4 regions of the Fictibacillus sp. S7 genome follow, and region 4 is predicted to be linked to each of the others. Evidence: riboswitches for the same ligand, from Rfam matches in the RefSeq annotation. Region 4 holds a riboswitch; each other region holds the start of a gene.
The links. Region 4 has a riboswitch for thiamine pyrophosphate ahead of thiT (energy-coupled thiamine transporter ThiT). Riboswitches for the same ligand answer to the same signal wherever they lie in the genome.
Positions count from the first base shown of each region.

Region 1: another riboswitch for thiamine pyrophosphate. It lies ahead of thiD (bifunctional hydroxymethylpyrimidine kinase/phosphomethylpyrimidine kinase); the one in region 4 lies ahead of thiT (energy-coupled thiamine transporter ThiT).
Region 2: another riboswitch for thiamine pyrophosphate. It lies ahead of thiC (phosphomethylpyrimidine synthase ThiC); the one in region 4 lies ahead of thiT (energy-coupled thiamine transporter ThiT).
Region 3: another riboswitch for thiamine pyrophosphate. It lies ahead of DMO16_RS10880 (thiamine phosphate synthase); the one in region 4 lies ahead of thiT (energy-coupled thiamine transporter ThiT).

Region 1 covers NZ_QJKL01000001.1:1,556,179-1,560,094, forward strand. Annotated here, with positions in the region: gene thiE (thiamine phosphate synthase) at 1-564, opposite strand, end outside; gene thiM (hydroxyethylthiazole kinase) at 551-1,381, opposite strand; gene thiD (bifunctional hydroxymethylpyrimidine kinase/phosphomethylpyrimidine kinase) at 1,378-2,184, opposite strand; TPP riboswitch at 2,267-2,369, opposite strand; gene DMO16_RS07925 (hypothetical protein) at 2,530-2,769, shown strand; gene DMO16_RS07930 (IDEAL domain-containing protein) at 2,899-3,129, shown strand; gene DMO16_RS07935 (YecA family protein) at 3,273-3,916, shown strand, end outside.
Region 2 covers NZ_QJKL01000001.1:2,046,372-2,050,287, reverse strand. Annotated here, with positions in the region: gene helD (RNA polymerase recycling motor HelD) at 1-188, shown strand, start outside; gene DMO16_RS10465 (hypothetical protein) at 266-487, opposite strand; gene DMO16_RS10460 (SDR family oxidoreductase) at 717-1,349, shown strand; gene DMO16_RS10455 (DinB family protein) at 1,475-1,930, shown strand; TPP riboswitch at 2,372-2,482, shown strand; gene thiC (phosphomethylpyrimidine synthase ThiC) at 2,620-3,916, shown strand, end outside.
Region 3 covers NZ_QJKL01000001.1:2,125,805-2,129,720, reverse strand. Annotated here, with positions in the region: gene DMO16_RS24580 (hypothetical protein) at 1-270, shown strand, start outside; gene DMO16_RS10885 (glycine--tRNA ligase) at 660-2,042, shown strand; TPP riboswitch at 2,093-2,197, shown strand; gene DMO16_RS10880 (thiamine phosphate synthase) at 2,291-2,923, shown strand; gene thiO (glycine oxidase ThiO) at 2,907-3,916, shown strand, end outside.
Region 4 covers NZ_QJKL01000001.1:1,230,555-1,234,470, forward strand. Annotated here, with positions in the region: gene DMO16_RS06220 (Asp23/Gls24 family envelope stress response protein) at 1-51, opposite strand, end outside; gene rpmB (50S ribosomal protein L28) at 285-473, shown strand; gene spoVM (stage V sporulation protein SpoVM) at 605-685, opposite strand; gene DMO16_RS06235 (thiamine diphosphokinase) at 784-1,425, opposite strand; gene thiT (energy-coupled thiamine transporter ThiT) at 1,422-1,994, opposite strand; TPP riboswitch at 2,069-2,176, opposite strand; gene rpe (ribulose-phosphate 3-epimerase) at 2,202-2,849, opposite strand; gene rsgA (ribosome small subunit-dependent GTPase A) at 2,851-3,744, opposite strand; gene pknB (Stk1 family PASTA domain-containing Ser/Thr kinase) at 3,737-3,916, opposite strand, start outside.

The DNA of each region.
Region 1 (3,916 bases), 330 kb from region 4:
CCCATCTGCGCCTGCCTGAACGACTCCTGATGCGTTGTCCTTATTGATACCGCCAATTCCGACGATAGGGGCATCTATTCCATTGTCCCGAAGCTCACGAATCACCGAATACCCCATCACCGGCCTTGTATCCGTTTTTGTTCCTGTCGGATAAACCGGACCGACTCCGAGGTAATCGGCACCAATTTCAAGCGCAAGCCGCGCTTCATTCAGATTGTGGACCGAAACACCCAATAGTTTTCCCGGAACGGCGTTACGGATTTCCTCGAGATCTCCGTCTTCCTGTCCGACATGCAGTCCGTCTGCATTCAACTTCTTCATTAAATGAATATCATCGTTAATGATAAATGGAACGTTAAATCGGCCGCATATTTGTTGAAGGGCCATGGCAAGTTCTATCCGGTCGTTTCCTTCCAGACAACCCTCCCCTTTTTCACGGAATTGGAAAATTGTTGCTCCACCAATGAGCGCCTTCTCCAGAACTTCTTCGGCATCTGCTGAACAATTAGTGCTTCCCATAATAAAATATACCTTCATACGATCTTGAAGCTCAGCTTTGTTCATTGCTCTTCCCTCCGTGAACCGTTTCCCATCTTCCTGTCTCGTCAAGTTCTTCAGCACTTAATAGATATAGCTCATCCAAAAAAGCCGTTTGAAAACTCCCAGGCCCGCGCGCAGCGGAAACCGCACGTTCAGCACAAAGACCCAGGTAAGTAAGCGCTCCGGCCATCCGTTCGAATGAAGTCAAATCAGTCGTTACCGATTTGGCTAGAAACAACCCGATCAAAGAGGTGGAGAGGCAGCCCGTCCCCGTCACATAGGAAAGCATCTCATGCCCTCCTCTTATTACCATGGTTTCTGCCCCATCACTCAAGATATCCTCTTTGCCTGTAATCGATACCAAGCAATTCAACTGATTGGCCGCAAAGCGGGCCAGTTCCGAACTGTCCTCTGCCAGGCTCCCGTCTACGCCTTTTCCACTCCATTGTTCTCCACTTAAAAAGGCGATCTCTGCCGCATTGCCGCAGATCACATTTGGAGAGACTTCATCAATAATTTCTGAAACAGCCGTTTTTCTTAACGATGATAATCCCGCACCGACCGGATCAAGTACAACCGGAATTTCACTGGATTTGGCTTTTTTCCCGGCTAGGATCATCCCTTTCACCAAATCCGGCTCAACCGTTCCGATATTCAATATAAGAGCATCGGCAGCCATTACAGCTTCTTCAGCTTCTTCATAATGGTGGGCCATCATTGGGCTTCCTCCTGCAGCGAGAATTCCATTAGCCAGGAAATTCATTGTTACTTGATTGGTCATATGATGAATCAGCGGTTTTTTCAAGCGAATATCTTTTAAAAGATTTGGTAATTTTGTCATTGGTATTTCCTCCTGTAGGCCCAGTGGTTGGTCGGTCCATGGCCGCTTCCCAGATGAAGGGGTACGCTGATGGCTTCCTGTATAAAGGCTTTGGCGGTTTCAACGGCTTCAATCGGAGATTTTCCAACAGCCAGTTCGGCTGTTATTGCAGCAGCAAATGTACAGCCTGTTCCATGGGTTTGTGATGTTTCAATGCGTTTCCCTTCAAATTCAATCAATTGTTCCCCATCATAATACAGATCCACTGGTTCATTTTCATGGGGAAGGTGACCGCCCTTGATGACGATTTGCTTTGCTCCCAAACCATGCAGAAACTTGGCTGCGTCTTCTCTGCCCTGTTTGTCCTCAATCTTTCTTCCGGTCAGTTGCTCGGCTTCTGGAATGTTTGGAGTCAGTATATCTGCGATTGGAAGAAGGTGTTTCTTTAGAGCTTCAATTGCATCCTTCTTAAGCAGTTCTGCCCCTCCCTTCGCGATCATCACCGGATCAACTACCACGTTGGTCCATTTATATTCCTGAATAAGTGAGGATACCGCCTCAATAATTTCGGCACTGAAAAGCATGCCTGTCTTCAGCGCTTCTGGCCTGAGGTCGTCTGCAATACTTTTCAGTTGGTCTACCACCATTTCAACCGGTATAGCATGGATATTTTGGACACCCTTGGTATTTTGTGCGGTGACAGCGGTAATAACTGACATGCCATATGCGCCTAATTCTTGAAAAGTTTTCAAGTCGGCCTGTATACCCGCTCCTCCCCCAGAATCCGATCCTGCTATCGTTAATGCTTTTGGTGTATTGGACATTAGAAAAACTCCTTTTTTCTTTACTTCATATAAAAAGCCGCCCTCAAAAAGAAGGCGGCTTAAACATCATCATTCAGCTGGTCGTCGGTTTAAGCCACTTCCCTACGACGGTATGATCCGTATCAGGTTCAAAGGGTCAAAGTTCACTCTTTTCTCAGCTTCCATAAGCTCCCCTAGTGGTTAGTACTATAAATATTATTTACCCTCTATCGTATCGGACAAATTTAAAAGCGTCAAATTGGAAATATGAAATATGTCGAAAAGTTAGTGAACAGCGTTTAAAAAGAGCGAGTTACGGGCATATTTTATACAACACCCGATAGAAACTCTGGAGGGAGAGAAATTATGAATATAAGAGAGAAACTGCAAAATTTAAAAAACAACCCAGAAGATGTTTATAGTCACGCTCAGTCAGAAGAAACCTTCTCAAGAAATTACACCAATCCAGTCGAAGTCAAATATAACCCTACAGAAGAAGTTTATGAAATGCGAGTTTTTGACATGGAAGGCGGTGAGCAGCTGGAAAGTAAAACTTTCCACTCTGTTGACGAGGTGCTGGCTGATTTAAATCTGGAAAACGAATAAAATAAATCTAAATTTTCAGAATTAAATAGTTGCTATTATCTCATAGGATAAGTATACTAGTAAAAACCCACTAAAGCATTAGCTTTAATCACCCAAGCTTTTGCAAAAATATTCAAGGAGGAATAGAGCATGAAAGATAATACGTCGTATAATAAAGATATGAACGATCTTGTGAAATACAAACTTCAGAAGAAAAATGAACCGTTCGCTTTTAATATGGTTGCTCAGATGATCCTTGATGAGTCCTTGCACGCCCATCAAATTAAACGTTATAAAGAAAAAATAGATGAAGCCCTTGAGAAACGAGATGAAGCAAGTTTCATGAAATTGACCGATGAATACCTTCGCTTCCTGGGGTAAGAAATCAAACCTTTTTGGTTTGATTTCTTTTTTTTTGCCCTCTCCCAGTTGTGCGGCAGTGCAAAAAGTTGCATTATCATGCGTTTATGCTAGTATTTACAAGGTGATTATTTACAACATGAGAAGTATGTACGGAGGGTAACATGAGTAAAGTAAGACGAAACGATCCTTGTCCTTGCGGAAGCGGGAAAAAATATAAACATTGCTGTCAACGGTCGCTGACAACAACAAAGATGAAACAAATGGTTGAAATCAGCCGTCACCTGGAAGGGCTGGCAAAGTTTGCTTTTGACAACTTTCATGAAGACATGGAAAAAAAAACACGGAATTTTATCCAACAATTTAATGTTGATAATGAGCAGGTGGAAACATACGCAAACTTGATGGTATGCTGGCTCATTTTTCATTCAGCGGTTCAGGACGGTAAAACACCCGTAGAACTGTACCTTATGGAACAAAAAGAAAAAGAAGAGCGTCAGGTCTACGAAGTAGTGAAAGAATGGAAGAACACCACCCCTTCACTGTATACCGTTCAGGAACAGCTAAACCGGAACGTTTATAAGCTGAGAGATTATTTCACTCATCAGGAACATACGGTTGAAATCCATTCAGAATCCCTTCCTGAAGTGGAATTACTTGTTGCAGGTTCGCTGATCGCTACAGGGGAACATCAAGAATTTTACATTGATTATGCAAAAATTCCGGTTTCCGCTTCCGATCTATCAGAGAAACTGCAAACCATTCAGTCTGAACAATTAACAATGAAGGACGATTTTCCAAATGTTCT
Region 2 (3,916 bases), 820 kb from region 4:
AAGGGATTGAGTTTGATGCTGTTCTTGTTTATGACGCGTCAAACGAAGTGTATGGAAAAGAAAGCGAACGAAAATTGTTTTATACCGTTTGCACCCGTGCTATGCATGAATTACATCTTTTCGCCAAAGGAGACCTTTCGCCGTTTTTTGAACGAATTCCTGAGGATACCTTTCATGCTGAAAACTAAATGATCAGTTTGTCGAAGCTTGCCGAAATGGCAAGCTTCTGTTATTTTGCAAAAAAAAACACACCCGAATGGGTGTGTTAATTGGCGGCTAGGACTTTATAGCCAATTTCCTCTAACTCCTGAATATCCTCTTTGCTGGTTACGCAAACGGAATCATCATTAACTCTGCAAACAACTGCTTCATTTTCGTGACAATTCTGTAAGGCGCCTACCACCGATTCGTATTCTTTTCCTTGTATCTCTTTTTGTCCAACTGACCAGGAACGCTGCCGGCAAACGTGATTGACTAACGAAACCATGACGGGACCACCTCCGTATTGGTTTATATAAGGGTAATACCACAATTTTAGCATTTTACTCCTGTACAGGCAAAAAGAAATTTAATTGTAACAATTTATCTTTTTATGGCGAAAATTCAGTTATTATGCAACTGAGCATAACGCAGAGATGAGAAGACAAAAGCAGACTAGGAAAAGGTTTAAGAGGGTATGAAAAGGTTATAGCTAGAGTAGAAGGGAGTTTTGAAAAATGATAGTAGCAGTTGCAGGAGCAAACGGAACAACCGGCAGGCTGATTCTGCAGGAGTTGGCCAGAGCAGGACATGAAGCAAAGGCGATCATACGAAAAAAAGAACAGGCCTCAGAACTCGAAAAGCTGGGAGCAGAAACCAGGCTGGCCGATCTGGAAGGGGATCTTTCAGATGCGATCAGAGGGTGTGATGCGATCATATTTGCGGCAGGCTCAGGTTCCAAAACAGGTCCGGATAAAACTATGGCGGTTGACCGGGACGGGGCCATCAAGCTGATGGAAGAAGCGGAAAAGCAGCAGGTGAAGCGGTTTATCATGCTAAGCAGTATGGGTGCCGGAAGTCCTGAAAAAGGCCCGGAAGAACTCCAGCATTATTTGAGGATGAAGGGTGAAGCAGACGACCGGCTGGAATCCAGCAGGCTTCACTATACCATCGTGAGGCCTGGCGCCCTGACCAATGACGAAGGAAATGGGAAAATAAAAATTGGTGAGCAGCTGGGCCAGGGAAGCATCTCCCGGGCAGATGTGGCGAAAGTCATGGTTCAGTCGCTGGACCTGGAGAATGCCAATCATAAGATTTTTGAAATCCTTGAAGGAGACCAGCCAGTAGCCGATGCCCTTAAATCCCTATAAATAAAGAATGGAAAAGGCATGCTCTTCAGGGCATGCTTTTTTCATTTGAGACCTTCTGCACTGCATTTTGAAGGTGTTTTCTGTTAGTGTAGGGAAAGAAGGTTTTTGAAAGGAGAATAAAAGAAATGAACCAAGAACTTTACAGACAATTCGAAATGACAAGAGGATTTTTCGTAAGAAGCATCAGCAAGATTTCACCTGAACTGGTTGATATTCAGCCACAAGGGTATAACAACACGATACACTGGCACATCGGGCACGTGTTAACCGTTACCGAACAGTTTTTATTTGGTAAAGCTTTTGCTTTGCCCGGGAAATATGTCGAATGGTTTGGCAAAGGCTCAAAGCCGTCTGACTGGCAAGGAGATGTTCCGTCCCTCGAGGAATTGACTCCCGAGCTTGAGAAACAGCTTCTCCGCATCAAGGAAATTCCAGAAGAAGCCCTTGAGCAAAAGCTGGAAAATCCGTTCCTTGGGTTGGAAACGTTCCGGGAATTGGCCGCTATGTCTCTTTTCCATGAGTCCAACCATTTGGGCCAGCTGCATTCCATGAAACTATTGCTCGAACGCACACAGAACTAAAATAACCCGGAGAACCTGTTCATGTTCTCCGGGTTATTTATATACACGCAAAAGGCAGAAAGTTACAGAGGTTTTAAGTTTTATGTAAAGTCATCCACCACAAAACGTTAAGTCAGGAGTGAATGACTGAATGTAAAAAATCGATATCATCTTTAATTTTTTCTTTTAATAGATGATCTCTGCAACGTATATATTCGCCAGTGAGCGTAGCGATTTCTTTCATAAACAAAACAACCTCTGTATGTTTTAGCATGCATTCTCCCTGCCTTTATTTGTAATGTATAGTTCTTCTACTCTGTCCCTTCCTCTTTTTTCGTCAAATTAAACCATGTTCTGCGACATTTTTATGATTTAAGAGAAAAAGGTGTACATCAGCCTGTGACAAAAGGCGGATTGCGTGAAAGTTGAATAGAAGCTATGATAACATGGAAAATAAAATATATTTTCTGCTAGGGGAGCCCGTAGCCGGGCTGAGAGAGGGGAGAACGATCCCTTTGACCCTTTGAACCTGATCTGGGTTATACCAGCGTAGGAAAGTAGGAGTCGAAGATAACGGTGTATTTGTATGTATGTTTCTTTGTCTATCCTGTCGGGTTCTATTCATTAGAACCCGGCTTTTTTATTTTACCCGTTGCTTCGCCATTCCCCGCTGCGTGTAGCTCCGACTTTTAACAAGAGGAGGAAGTGGCATGACAGTACAGAACGAAAAAAAGGTTTCATTGAAATCGCAATTCCCTAACAGTGAGAAGATCTATCAGGAGGGAACTCGTGCCGATATCAAGGTGCCCATGAGAAAGGTCAATCTGAGTACCACCCGCGTTTCTGGAGGGAAAGAGGAGAATCCGCCGGTGCTTCTTTATGACACAAGCGGACCCTATACCGATCCGCTTTATACATCGGATGTTGAAAAAGGACTTCCTGTTTTAAGGAAACCATGGATTCAGGAAAGAAATGATACAGAAAATTATGAAGGACGTAATGTGAAGCCCGAAGACAATGGATATAACGAAAAGAATGAACGGAATGCCTATGCTTTCCCTGTTGCTGTAAAACAACCACTGCGTGCACGAAAAAATAAAAATGTAACCCAGATGCATTACGCAAAAAAAGGCATCATCACGCCGGAAATGGAATTCATCGCCATCAGGGAAGGATTGGAGTCAGAATTTGTCCGCAATGAGGTGGCTTCCGGAAGAGCGATTATTCCGGCAAACATCAACCATCCTGAGTTAGAGCCCATGATTATCGGCCGGAATTTCCACGTGAAGATCAACGCAAATATAGGCAATTCAGCAGTAACTTCCTCCATCGAAGAAGAAGTTGAGAAAATGACCTGGGCGACTTACTGGGGAGCGGATACCATTATGGATTTGTCCACTGGAAAGGACATCCATACGACCAGAGAATGGATTATAAGAAATTCACCGGTACCTGTTGGCACAGTCCCGATTTATCAAGCGCTTGAGAAAGTGAATGGCATAGCTGAAGATTTATCCTGGGAGGTGTACAAAGATACGTTAATTGAACAGGCGGAACAAGGGGTGGACTACTTTACTATTCATGCAGGGGTTTTGCTCCGATATGTTCCATTAACCATCAACCGGGTGACCGGCATCGTTTCGCGTGGCGGCTCCATCCTGGCCCAGTGGTGCCTGGCTCACCATGAGGAAAACTTCTTGTACAGTCATTTTGAGGAAATTTGTGAGATCTGCAAACGCTATGACATCTCCATCTCCCTTGGTGACGGTTTGCGTCCAGGATCGATTGCCGATGCGAACGATGAAGCACAGTTTGCCGAGCTTGAAACGCTGGGTGAGCTGACGAAAGTCGCCTGGAAGCATGACGTCCAGGTCATGATTGAGGGACCAGGACATGTGCCGATGCATCAGATCAAGGAAAACGTGGATAAACAAATGGAGATCTGCCATGAAGCGCCTTTCTATACACTCGGGCCGCTAACAACGGATATTGCCCCGGGCTATGATC
Region 3 (3,916 bases), 900 kb from region 4:
TTGCTTCCCCATCAGGATGATGGAACAGGAAGGTTCTTTCCGTTATTGGGTGCAGGGCTGATCGGTCTTGGACTCGGTACGATTGCCGGATTTGCACTCGCTCCGCGTCCGCCAGTTGCCTTTGGCTACGGTTATGGGTACGGTGGTGTGGCTCCCTTTCCAGGCGCTTATGGAGGCGTACCGGGAGGATTTGGCGGCTACCCTGGTTATTATGGCGGCTACCCTGGTTATTATGGCGGCTTTCCGGGTGGCGGCTTTGGGGGCTTCTAATGCACGTATGAAAAACTCATCTGCAAAAACGATGAGTTTTCTTTTTTTTACTGAACAGAATAAAAGTTCTGGATACCGTACAGACTTGACATTATGGCGGAAAAACTGTACTATTTTTTCCATAATCGAAGATCATAACGCAATGACAGACCAATAGTATCTGAGCCTCTTTAGAATGAAGCGAACCGGGGATGGTGAAAGCCCGGTCAAATGTTCAGAGAAACGGAAGTCTCGAGCCATTAATTGACCAAAGCGGATGCAATAGTGATTGCATCAATTGGGGTGGAACCGCGTGAGTACAGCTCTCGTCCCTGGACAAACAGGATTTGTCTATGGGCGGGGGCTTTTTTGGTTTTCAAAAAGCAAATGCGAATAAAGGAGAGAATGACATGAGTGTGACAATGGAGCAAGTCGTCAACATGGCGAAACAGCGCGGATTTATTTTTCCGGGATCTGAAATCTACGGAGGACTTTCAAATACTTGGGATTATGGCCCGCTCGGTGTGGAGCTGAAAAACAATGTAAAAAAAGCCTGGTGGAAAAAGTTTGTTCAGGAGTCCCCTTACAATGTAGGTCTCGATGCTGCAATCCTGATGAATCCACAAACATGGGTGGCTTCAGGACACATTGGAAACTTCAATGACCCAATGATAGACTGTAAACAGTGTAAAGCACGCCACCGTGCGGACAAGCTCATTGAAGATGCGCTTTCCGAAAAAGGCATTGAAAAGATTGTGGATGGATTGTCATTTGATGAAATGGAAAAATTGATTGAAGAACATAACATTGCCTGTCCTGAATGCGGAGCACATGATTTTACTTCCATCCGCCAATTTAACCTGATGTTCAAGACATTCCAGGGGGTAACAGAGTCCAGTACGAACGAAATCTATCTTCGCCCTGAAACAGCGCAGGGGATCTTTGTAAACTTTAAAAACGTTCAGCGTACCATGAGGAAAAAGCTGCCGTTTGGTATTGCACAAGTAGGCAAAAGCTTCCGAAACGAAATCACGCCAGGAAACTTTACATTCCGTACTCGGGAATTTGAACAGATGGAACTTGAATTCTTCTGCAAACCGGGAGAGGAATTGAAATGGTTCGATTTCTGGAAGCAATACGCCCATGATTTCCTATTGAATCTTGGCATGAAGCAGGATAAGCTTCGCCTTCGTGATCATGAATCCGAAGAGCTTTCTCACTACAGCAACGCGACGACAGATTTTGAATATCAGTTCCCATTTGGATGGGGCGAGCTCTGGGGAATTGCTTCCCGCACCGACTTTGACTTGAAGCGCCACAGCGAACATTCCGGAGAAGATTTCAATTATATTGATCAGGAAACGAACGACCGTTATGTTCCGTATTGCATCGAACCATCGCTTGGAGCAGATCGTGTCACCCTTGCCTTCTTGATTGATGCTTATGAAGAGGAAGAGCTGGAAGGCGGAGACACACGAAATGTGCTTCATCTGCACCCTGCCCTTGCGCCGTTTAAAGCAGCGGTACTGCCACTTTCCAAAAAATTATCCGAGGAAGCGCGTGAAGTGTTCGCAGGTCTTGCCAAGGACTTTATGGTGGATTATGACGAAACCGGATCAATCGGAAAACGGTACCGCAGACAAGATGAAATCGGAACGCCGTTTTGTATCACGTATGATTTTGATTCGAAGGAAGACCAGCAAGTAACAGTTCGTGACCGTGATACAATGGAACAGGTGCGTATGCCGGTATCCGAATTGCGTGCGTTTCTCGAGCAAAAAATCAGCTTCTAATCACTTTACATTTTTTTCGGTCGTGGTAAGATGAAAATAACTTCATATTATAGCAACACTGGGGGAGCCTTCCTGGCTGAGACTGAACGCATTGTTCTAAACCCTTTGAACCTGATCTGGATGATGCCAGCGTAGGGAAGTGCCACTGCACAGCTTTGACAGCTGCTGCAGCTGATTTGAAATAACAGTGAATCAGCCACTCTTTCTACGCAAAGAGTGGTTTTTTTGTATGGAAATGAGGAATGGAAATGTACCCATTGGAGTTCCATGTCATCACGGACGGCAAACAGAGCGAAGACCGTATTCTTTCAGTGTCATCCATCCTTGCCCCCCATGTGACAGCAATACATATCAGAGAAAACAGCCAGGCTGCAGGCGACATTTACAGTTTGTCCGAAAAGCTGAAGCAATGTGGGATACAAAACGAAGCCATTTATATGAATGACCGTGTGGATGTTGCGGTAGCTGCAGGACTCGGCGGCATTCATTTAAAGGAAAGCAGTCTTGCGCCAGATGTGGTCAGGCATCATTTTCCTTCTTTTAGAATCGGTCAGTCAGTCCATTCGAGGGATGGGGCGATCCAGGCAGAACAGAAGGGGGCAGACTATCTTTTCTTTGGTCATGTTTTTTCAACCGAAAGCAAAAAGGATAAAGAGCCAAGGGGACTTGATCAATTGCAGGAGGTGGCCGAAGCGGTCAGCATTCCGGTTCTCGCCATAGGAGGAATTTCTCCGGAGAGAGTTGGCGCCATTGTCAGCGCAGGAGCATCGGGCATTGCTGTCATGTCAGGAATCTGGAAGGCGGAAGATCCAGTTTCGATAGCCAAACAGTACAAAGCAGTTTTAATGAAAGAGAGTGATCAGGATGCGCAAACATTATGATGTCATCATCGTCGGCGGAGGGGTCATTGGCAGTTCGATCGCCTACTTTCTTCGCCGTCACACCCCTTACAACGTTCTTGTATTGGAACGAAACAAAATTGGAAGTGAAGCCTCTTCTGCGGCGGCCGGCATGCTCGGAGCCCAGGCGGAGATTCATGAAGCAGGCCCGCTGTATGAGATGGCCAGACAGAGCAGGCAGCTTTTTCCGGAACTAAGTTATGAACTTAAGGAAATCAGCGGTGTGGATATGGAATGGGTGGATAAAGGATTGTTTAAAACAGCCAAAGACAGCTGTGAGGCTGAAAGGCTGCAGGATTTGGCTGCCTTTCACAGGGCTAACGGACAGCCCGCCGAGTGGATGGACGTGGATGAACTTTGTAAAAAGGAACCAAACGCATCAGCGGAGCTGGCGGGCGCCCTGTTTTTGCCGAAGGACGGTCAGGTGAATGCTCCCAAGCTGACTCAGGCCTACGCCCAGGCCGCTGTAAAGCTGGGTGCCGATTTTATGGAGTATACAGAGGCTGCTGGCTTCGAATTTGCCCAACTGGGAACAGGCGTGCAAACCAGCGCAGGCACGTTTTATGGGGAAAAACTGGTGCTGGCTTCAGGCGTATGGACAGGGAGACTTGCTGCCCAGACAGGCCTTCATATGCCGGTCTTTCCCGTAAAAGGAGAATGTCTGTCACTGAATTTTATGGAGCCTGTCATTACCTCAAGCATCATTTCAAAAGACTGCTACCTTGTGCCGAAACAGGGAGGCAGACTGGTGATCGGCGCGACGATGCGTACGGGAACCTATGACCGGAAAGTAACCGCTGAAGCCGTCGGGCAATTGCTTGAGGGTGCGATAAAGGTGGTTCCCGGCATCCGTAATGGAGAATGGGAGAAGGCGTGGAGCGGCTTTCGTCCGCAAACACCGGACGGCCTGCCGTATATGGGGAAACATCCCAACCATTCCAACATTTATTTTGCAGCCGGGCATTTCAGAAACGG
Region 4 (3,916 bases):
TTCCGTAGAAATGTCAATCTGGCCGTATTTGTTCTTCATTTCAATGGACACGATGAATCCCCCTTTTTATGAATCAATTATGGCTAACCCTCATTTTACTATATAACTATGTTTTTTAAAAGGACATCTCCATTTGACAACAGCATCAAAGTTATGTCAAGCATTTTTACTTGAAATGCATAAATTCATTTGTTGCTTTTCTTTAGTGGTCATGCTACTATAGGTTAGTATTTAACATACGACTGATATGATACAGTTTTACTGTTATAAAGGAGGTACACAATATGTCACGCAAATGCTACGTTACTGGAAAAGGCCCTAAAACAGGAAACAAGCGTTCACACGCCTTGAACAAAACCAAAAAGAGCTGGGGAGTTAACGTTCAAAAAGTCCGCATTTTGGTTGACGGCAAGCCGAAACGTGTATATGTTTCTGCACGTGCCCTTAAATCCGGAAAAATCGAACGTGTGTAAATGCTCATAAAACAACGGGTTCCCCGTTGTTTTTTATTTTGCAAAAAAAAAGGAAAGGCACCCTCTTTGACAGGGTGCCTTTCCTTTTTTAATAGATGTTGTACATAAAATAAGGTGCCGGTCGTCCTCTTTTATCCTTTTCTAAACGAACCTAAAACCGCACGTACAAATCCTCCTAAAAACCTAGGCAGTTTAATGGTGTAAAATTTCATCATACCCCTCCTCCAGGCCCTTAAAAAATAAGACATTCCTTGTAAATATATTCATCATATAAAAAATAGTACCATGCGGCCTGCCGTTAAAGATTAATTTAATCATGGCTCTTTATGAACATTAATATGCCGCCAGAGAAGGAATAAGTACCATTTTTATTTACAAGCTCATTGGATATGCAAAGGGTGGAACCCATTGGCAAATATTGCTGTTTCAATGGGTATTTAAATCCGGAAAGCGAGAGGCCATTCACCGGCCCGTTAAAGGGAAGAAAGGAATGATAGGGGTACTCCGGTTCATTCACGGCCTCATATGTCCCGGGTGCTTTCAGGCTGATTGAATTTTGACTGTCGCGGATCTCGATCGGCACACTCTGTTCAAGGCCCAAAAGCAGAAGCTGGATATTGGCCAGTTCATGATCGAGCCTGCCGCCAGTCGCGCCAAGCAATATGATTCCTTCCGGCTGTTCGTCAACCGCCCATTCGAGGGCCAGTTCCAGGTCGGTTTTGTCCTTTTCGCTGTCATATTCAAATACCGGGAGTTCATAAGAGGACATCCATTCCCTTTCCCTGCTGTCCAGTGAGTCAAAATCACCAAAGGCATAATGAGGCTTGATGCCTTTTTTCAGCAGATGGTACACCCCACGATCAACTCCTACCCAGACGGAGTCATTTACAGGAAAACAAGAAAAGTCCGGATGCTTCTCTTCCGGACCTCCTGCTACAATGATGATATTCATGCTGCCTGTGTTACTCCGCGGCCCGTGTGATGAAGAAGGCGAGGCGCGGTTTTCGTTAAGAAAAGGAACGCCACAATGGTGATAAGAGCAACCGGAATCATGTAGGAAACATTATAGATTACTGAATACACAAAAGGATTCATTCCTTTCGGAGCGTATGCTGCAAAGAAAATGACACCTGAAACCACGTGAGAAGCAAGACGGAGCACGCTTCCAAACAAGATTCCAGCCACAATGGCTGACATTCTTCTTTTTGGCGAAGATACGGCATTGACTCTGAAAACTCCTGCAAAACCAGCAAGCAAAAAGGCCAGCGGATAATCAAGAATCAAGGAAGCCGGATGAATGCCCGCTGTTCCGTCAATCAGCATTTTGACCATTCCTACGATCAGGCCTGTGGCGACCCCCCCGGATACTCCTCTGCGGAACGCCATTAGAAAAATCGGCAGCATTTCCAGAGAAACCGATCCCCCATAGGCCCAAATCCCTTTAAATTGTACAAAGCTTAAAATGATGGCCAGTGCGGACATCATTGCGATTTCGGTTAAAAACCCAATCCGTTTTGTCATATTGTTCTCCCCCTAACATAGTTAAGAAAAGAAAAAAGCAACCGGCATGTGAATGACGGTTGCTTTTTAATGAAACAACAGCGACTCCACATTCCTACGCAAGCATGATCTTGCTTCAGGTTCTAAGGGTCGGGAACTTACTCCCCTCTCAGCCCCTTTATGGGACTCCCCCTGTGGTTACTTCTCTCAGTTCTTTATACCCATCTATTATACACCACGAATGGCCTGAATTGCACCTTTTATGTCCTTTTTCCCATAAATGGCCGATCCCGCAACAAGGACAGTCGCTCCCGCTTTTTCACAAAGGCGTGCGGTTTCTGCATTTACGCCCCCGTCAACCTCGATCTCGACATCAAGACCCTTTTCGTCGATCAGGGTTCTGAGTTCCTTGATTTTTGATAAAGATTCTTGGATAAAAGACTGTCCTCCAAAGCCCGGATTGACCGACATGATTAAAACAAGGTCCAATTCAGGAAGAACATGCTTAATCGTATCGATCGGAGTGGCAGGGTTCAGTACAACCCCCGCTTTTTTTCCATGCTCTTTAATCAGCTGGATGGTCCGGTGCAGATGCGGGCACGCTTCTACATGAACCGTAATGATGTCGGCTCCTGCCTCTGCAAAATTAGGAATATATTGATCCGGATTTTCAATCATCAAATGGACATCAAATGTCAGATCTGTCAACGGGCGAATCGCGTTTACCACAAGCGGGCCCATCGTAATGTTTGGTACGAAATGACCGTCCATCACATCTATATGGATGTAATCGGCCCCGCTCTCATCAGCTGCCCTGACTTCTTCGCCCAGCTTCGAAAAGTCAGCGGACAGTATGGATGGCGCAACTTTTATCATGTTAGTACCTCCGTTTTTGTTCCTTGATTTCCTGTAAAAATTCCAAGTAATGGTCATAGCGGAAGCGGGGAATCTCCCCTTCTTCCACGGCTTCTTTTACCGCACATTTCGGCTCCGAGCTGTGTGTGCAGCCCCGAAACTTGCAATCCGATACTCTTTCTTTCATCTCCGGAAAATTATAAGAGAGCTCTTCGGTTTCAATTTCAACAAAATCCAGCGAACTGAATCCCGGTGTATCGGCAATCAGTCCTTCACCATATGGAAGGAGTTCTACATGCCTGGTCGTATGCTTTCCCCTGCCCAAATGGTCGGAAATATCATTGGTCTCCAGCATAAGCTCGGGCATCAGTGCATTCAATAGAGACGACTTTCCAACTCCCGACTGTCCGGCAAACACACTGGTTTTGCCTTTAAAAATGGGTTTGATCGCTTCCATTCCAGCGAGCGACATGGCAGAGGTTGGAAGGACATCATATCCCAGCTTGCGGTAGGCTGTGATATAATTTTCAATTTCCTGCTGGTACTCGTTACTCTCGATCAAATCCATCTTTGTAATGCATATAACCGGCTGTATGCCATTATCCTCGATGTGGACAAGAAAACGGTCGAGCAACGCTGTAGAAAATTCCGGCCGCACTGCAGAAAACACTAAAATAGCCTGATCGACATTCGAGATGGGCGGCCGGTTCAATTCATTCTTTCTCTCTTTCACATCGAGTATATAGCCATCCGTAGGGTTGGTAGATTCAAACACAACCCAGTCCCCCACCACAGGAGTAATTTTTTTCTTTCTGAAATTCCCCCGTCCTCTGCATTGAAAGACCTCGTCATTGAAAAGCACATAATAAAAACCAGCGACTGATTTTATAATTCTTCCTTCAGTCTTATTATTCATTATTCTCTCCTTTGAAATTTCCTTCCTTTGCATCTTTATAGTTAAACGTTTTGGCTGCTTGCTCTTTTCCGTTTAAATATACCGTATAGGACGCATCCTTTTCTGGTGAAACCGTGAGCGGCACCATATATTCTTTCGTTTTCGAAATTTGTTCTTCCACAAATACAGCATT